DNA from 2 places in the Halobacillus sp. A1-3 genome. Region 1 is predicted to be linked to the other one. Evidence: predicted binding sites of a transcription regulator. Region 1 holds the regulator's gene; the other holds the start of a gene.
What was found. Region 1 encodes LexA, which represses DNA repair genes until DNA is damaged. Its sites were predicted from a motif close to CGAACATATGTTCG; they were not measured.

Region 2: a site for LexA is predicted at 1,536-1,549, ahead of ACRYKC_RS19095 (DNA polymerase IV). Genes of this name have one in related genera too.

The regions. Positions count from the first base shown of each region.
Region 1 is NZ_JBPCEO010000004.1:177,966-181,199, forward strand. Features, by position in the region: gene glnA (type I glutamate--ammonia ligase) at 1-460, shown strand, start outside; gene ACRYKC_RS08710 (hypothetical protein) at 602-823, shown strand; gene ACRYKC_RS08715 (cold-shock protein) at 1,085-1,282, shown strand; gene lexA (transcriptional repressor LexA) at 1,388-2,011, opposite strand; gene ACRYKC_RS08725 (YneB family resolvase-like protein) at 2,336-3,019, shown strand; gene ACRYKC_RS08730 (DUF896 domain-containing protein) at 3,081-3,234, shown strand, end outside.
Region 2 is NZ_JBPCEO010000013.1:33,565-36,798, forward strand. Features, by position in the region: gene ACRYKC_RS19090 (alpha/beta fold hydrolase) at 1-767, opposite strand, end outside; gene ACRYKC_RS19095 (DNA polymerase IV) at 1,569-2,825, shown strand; gene ACRYKC_RS19100 (hypothetical protein) at 2,947-3,117, shown strand; gene ACRYKC_RS19105 (hypothetical protein) at 3,209-3,234, shown strand, end outside.

The DNA.
Region 1 (3,234 bases):
AGTGAACTCATTTAAGCGTCTCGTTCCCGGGTATGAAGCCCCTTGTTATGTTGCTTGGTCCGGCCAAAACCGTAGTCCACTTGTACGTGTACCGACTTCTCGTGGTCTGAGCACGCGTATTGAGGTGCGAAGTGTTGACCCGGCAGCGAACCCATATATGGCGATGGCTGTGCTATTAGCTGCAGGACTTGATGGTGTGGAAAATAAACTCGATGCCCCTGCTCCTGTTGACCGCAACATCTATGTGATGGATAAAAAAGAGCGTGAAGCTCACGGTGTTAAAGACCTTCCAGCAACACTTTACGATGCCCTTGTAGAATTGCAGAAGGATCCGATTATGGTTGAAGCCCTCGGTGAGCACCTATTCGAGCATTTTATTGAAGCGAAAGAAATTGAATGGGATATGTTCCGTACGCAAGTCCATCCTTGGGAACGCGAACAATACTTACAAACGTATTAATGGATAGGAAAACCCTCGATTTTAAGGATCGAGGGTTTTTCATTTGCGAAAATTACTACATATTTCTAGTGTACAAAAAGACATCCACTCCATATAATAAATATAAGAACAAGTGTTCGTTTTATGGGAGGGGTGATACCAATGGGTAATTTAATGGTCCGTTCGAAAGAAGAAAATGAAAAAATTGATATTATTTATCTATCCAGCCAGGGGAAGCTTACTCAATGGATGATCCGAGTCATTGCTATTCGTGAGATTTACATTCTTGCCTATTGCTTCAATCGGAAGGAGGTGCGAGCGTTCCACACAGAAAATATTCTCTCTGCTTTTCCGATAACCAATACCAGAGGCGTAGGAGCATGACTTATTCGTTCACTTTATTCAAGTATTAGGGTGAGCCAAGTCTTTAACTTATCACTTAAACGCAAATAAATAAATTATTTTTGCCTGATTGCTTTCCAACTATTGACTCTTCTGGTGTATGTGATATAGTTAGAGTTAATTATTCTTGTTCGTTTACGAATGAAAGCAAAAGTAACTTTTAAGTCACTTTCGTCTTGAATGAATATGCAGAGCAATAATAGTAATACAATGTGGAAAAAGTTCCACGCAGGAGGTAACAACATGTTACAAGGTAATGTTAAATGGTTTAATGCAGAAAAAGGATTTGGATTTATCGAAGTAGAAGGTCAAGACGATGTATTCGTACACTTCTCTGCTATTCAAGGCGAAGGATTTAAAACTTTAGAAGAAAACGAAACTGTTACTTTTGAAATCGTTGAAGGTAACCGTGGACCACAAGCAGCTAACGTTCAAAAATAAGACGTTAAGTGTAAAAAAGAGACTCTCTTAGGAGAGTCTCTTTTTTTGTTTGGTATAATAAAGCCCATATTAATAAAACGAGACGAGCAGCGGCTCGTCTCATTTTTAATGTACAGTACGGTATAAACCAACCACTTTGCCAAGAATAGAAACATCATTAAGAATAATCGGATCCATGGTGGCATTTTCAGGCTGTAGACGAATGTGATTTTTTTCTTTAAAGAACCGCTTTACAGTAGCTTCTTCATCCTCTGTCATAGCAACGACAATATCACCATTCTGGGCTGTCTGCTGCTGTCTCACAACCACCATATCACCATCAAGAATACCGGCCTCAATCATACTTTCTCCTTGAACGATCAAGACAAAAGTATTGTCATCGGATCCAGCCAGCGTATCCGGCAGAGGAACATACTCCTCTATGTTTTCAACAGCCGTAATCGGCGTACCTGCCGTAACCTTACCAATAACCGGAGCATAGGCAGCCTCACTACGAGGAATACTATGATCTTCTTCCAATTCTATCACTTCAATCGCGCGAGGCTTCGTAGGGTCCCTGCGGATGTATCCTTTTTTCTCTAGTCTTGATAGATGTCCATGGACTGTAGAGCTGGATGCTAGACCCACAGACTGACCAATTTCCCGAACAGAGGGAGGATAACCTTTCAATAGTACTTGTTCTTTAATAAAATCTAGTATTTCTTGCTGCCGCTTCGAAAGTTTGCTCATAGATTGCCACCTCGTACATAGGATTATAGTAACCACATTGTACCATGCCTATATTTAAAATACAAACAAGCGTTCGAAAAAACGGTTGACAAGAACCTGTGTTCGTATATAATTAAAATTAACCAAACGCGAACATAAGTTCTTAAGAACGTAGGTTCTCAAAAAATGGAGGGTTTTAAATGTTTAACAAACTATCAAAGCTTGATCTCACGTATCTAGTATTATTCGTAGCGAGTTTAGCGTTTTTATACTTTTCTATGGTCACGACAGGATAGTTTGTAATATCCTTGTTAAAGTAACTTTAGAAGAGGGAGACCAGACATTATGAGAGTCGTTCTATATTGTCGAGTAAGTACAGAAAAGGAAGCTCAGGTATCTTCTTTGAAGAGACAAAGAGCTGAATTGATGCGTATGGCCGAGCATCATGAAATGGAAATTGTAGATTGTATAGAGGAACAGGCAAGCGGCTATGAGATCGAACGGGAAGGTATTTTCCGCTTGCTTGAATACTTTTCCAATCGTAGCGCTGATGCCCTTCTCATTCAGGACGAAACAAGGCTTGGAAGAGGGAATACGAAGATTGCTTTATTCCATCAATTAAATAAACTTAACGTTCGGATTTATTCGTTGTCTCATGAAGGTGAATTGGAAATTTCAGAGTCAGATTCGATGGTTCTCCAAATTGTAGGTATTGTTGAAGAATATCAAAGGAAAATACATAATATGAAAATCCGAAGAGGAATGAAGAAAGCTGTGGAAGATGGATACAACCCAGCTGAGAATCTCTCAAATAAAGACATGGCCTCGGGGAGAGAGAGGATTGAATTTCCTATTGAGGAAGTCATTCGCTTACGCCGTAACAAGTTGACTTTCAAAGACATTGCGTCAACTCTAAGAGGAGTGGGCTACGATGTATCGAAAGCCACCGTTCACCGCAGGTATCAGGAATACGTATCACTTGAAAAACAAAGTCAATCAAGTTACGATAATGTAGACAAGGGTGAATAGCCTCTTGTCTTTTTCTTGTCTTAACGACATTAACCCACATTAAGAAAGCGGGGTATTAACTATGCTATCGAAAGATAAAATCAATCGTATAAATGAACTAGCTAATAAATCAAAAAAAGAAGAGCTTACGAAAGCTGAGAAAGATGAGCAGCAAAAGCTTCGTCAGGAATATTTGAAGAATGCTCGTAAATCATTCAAAAATCAGTTGAAGGGTG
Region 2 (3,234 bases), on a different contig from region 1:
TAAATATCTTTTAAGAAATTCAGCAAAGCGTGATTAAAGGAGAGGTGTTTTCTTATGGGTAGCTGGTGCAGAGCTTTGCTTATTAGTACGCTTTCCATTTGGGGAAGATATTGTTCATATAGTTTTTCATAAGAACGTATATGACTAAACTGACCGTATAATAATAGCACGGGACAATGGATCGTGTTTAAGTAATCTGTACACTTATATTCCATGCTGCTCTCATAAAACTGATAGGCCGTTTGCGGATCAGCTTTTATACAATCCTGGTACACCAATTTTTGGTCCTCTAAGGTAATCTTATGGGTCTTCGCTAAAAGCTTGCTTAGCAGCTGGCTCTTACCGTTCTGGACGAGGTTCATACCTAAGTGAAATTGCGAACGTAACAAGACGGTGCTTACCTCTGAAAATCCTCCAGCGAGGACGAGGGCTTTGACTCTAGAGGGGTATCTAATTGCGAAATCTTGAGCAATTGACCCGCCTGCCGAATAACCAACAATGATGGCTTTACTGACTTCTATATTGTCTAGAAAAAGAGCTAAATCTTTGGAATGGGTTTGAATGGTCGAATAATCATCTATGTTTCCGCTATCTCCATGACCCCTGAGGTCATACGTGATGATTTGATAATGTTTGGATAGTGCTTCGTGTTGATATTTAAAGACGTGATGCCCCATATGAGGGGGATGTATAAAGACAACCGGGGCTCCCGAGCCGCTTATGGTGTAATAGAGCGGCATCGATGGTTTGATTTCCGTGAATGGCATGATCCATTTCCTCCTGTAAAAAATCTGTATGTCATCAGCTTGGTTATTTTGGATATATTATGCGTTGTCTCTTGATAAATCATTCCATGGTTGAATTCCTCCTCTTTCTTTAATGAAGAATAATATTGGGAAAATACGAAAACAATGATATAATATGTCGGAGGAACGTTTCTAGAGAGGTGAAAGAGAAAGCAGTGAAAGTAAGTGTAGATGGATATTTGAAAGTCATAGAAAAAACGGATCATTATGAGTGTGAGTGTTGTGGCAAGAAAATGAGTCCTCGGCGAATAACATTTATCAACCAAATAAATATAGACGTACTATTGGAGTGTAGAGACTGCGGAACAGCTCTGCCACTACTTTTGAATAAATCATACATTACACCTTAACGGGTGTTTTTATTTTGGTTATTTTTATATCTACCCCACCTTATTCCGAATTAACCAACGGAATCGGTACTCATTCTTATCGCAGGAAATGCATTTTTTTAAGAAACTCAGAGGCCCCGTTCACTACTATTTCATGTCGATTTTTTTCAGAAAAATTTGAAATGGCCATTAACTTTAATGCTTAAGTGTGTTAAAGTAGAGTAAGCCTTTTGTAGGAACCCTTTATTCTCTCTATTGAGGAATAAACCTTGATGATCTCACTCATATTGCAGAGTGAGATCTTTTTTTTTGGTTCAAATAACCTAGGAAGATATAGGGTTCAAAGTGAGGTTTCTAAAAATTTCATGTATACATCATTCGAGAAACTGGGTATAATAACAGAACAAACGTTCGTATTGTTGAGGTGTTGAAAGTGGATTACGCAGGATATCCGCGAAACGATGTATTATGCATTGATATGCGTAGCTTTTACGCAAGTGTTGAATGTATGAAAAGAGGGCTGGATCCTAAGACCGCGCTTTTAGCAGTAGTCGGAGATACAAGACGAAAAGGGAGTATTGTTCTGGCAGCTTCTCCGATGCTGAAAAAGAAACATGGAATCAGCAACGTCAGTCGTTTTTTTGAATTACCGGACGATCCGAATCTGGTTATCGCACCTGCTCATATGGGAGACTATTTAGAAGTATCTGTAGAAATCACTAAAATGATAAAAAACTATGTGCCACAGGAAGCGATTCACGTTTATTCTGTTGATGAACTATGGGTGACGATTAATGGGCTCGGGAGGCTATATGGATCACCTTATGATATAGCCAAAATGATCCAATCAGAAATTAGAGAACAGTTTGGGATAGAATGTGTCATTGGAATCGGTGATAATAAATTTCTCGCAAAGGTAGTCATGGACATCCATGCAAAAAAAGCAGAAGACGGAATTGCAGAATGCCGTTACGAAGATGTCGCAGAGAAGCTATGGCCTTGCGATATTCATGATATTTGGGGAATTGGGTCAAGGATGACGAGGAACTTAAACAGGATGGGGATTCTTACTCTTGGTCACCTGGCTAATCATCCGTTGAAATACTTAAAGAAGAACTATGGAATTATGGGTGAACAGCTTTACTGGCATGCATGGGGAATTGATTTAAGCCCGGTTTATGGAAACTTCGTAAAGACGGAGCAAAAGTCTTATGGACACGGCATTACTTTGTTGCGGGATTATGATACAGAGGAAATCTATGCCTGTCTGCTGGATCTGTGTGAAGAGGCATGCAGAAGGGCAAGGATAGACGGCAAAGAAGGGCGTACGGTTCACCTTGGCATCGGGTATTCGAGCGAAACGGGAGGTGGATTCAGCAGGTCTATGTCTGTTCAGGTTCCGACCAATATTACGATGGATATGTATGCGGTGTGTCTGAAACTGTTTCACCGGTTTTATGACGGTGGAAGCAAAATCAGGAGAGCTTCGGTGGCTTTGACGAATCTTGGTGATGAATTCGACGTGCAGCTCAGTCTGTTTGATAACCAGCCAAAGAAAAAAGATCTGGCAGAAGCCATGGATATGATTCGTGAGAAGTATGGTTCGACGGCTGTGTTAAGGGCGAGCAGCTACACAAGTGGCGGTATTACGATTGAGCGAAGCAAAAAAATCGGCGGGCATTATGCTTAAAGTACATTCGACACAAAATTACATTATTATAATGAAGAAACTCGGATACGGAATAGAAAAAAGTAGTTAGAAAAACCACTCCATGTCCTTGCTCATACGATAGAGCAGAGGAGTGGTAAAGATGTTTGTGTTCATTTATTTTCTTATCGGCCTCGCTTTATGTGCACTGACAAAAAAGCCTGAGCCCGTAACGAAAGAAGAAAGATTGATCTATATGTATCAGTTGCTGCTGTTTTTGACATTTTGGCCAGTCATTTTTCTATACAGAGGATTCAGAAGGAAAAAAGTGTAGACTTAAGGAAGAACTTCTCAAGCATAGAAAGTACGGACTTTTCACAATATAATAAAGCCTTAACGGCAATCAATGCGAGGAGTGAAGTCCGATGAAGAATAGAAATATTCAATGGTT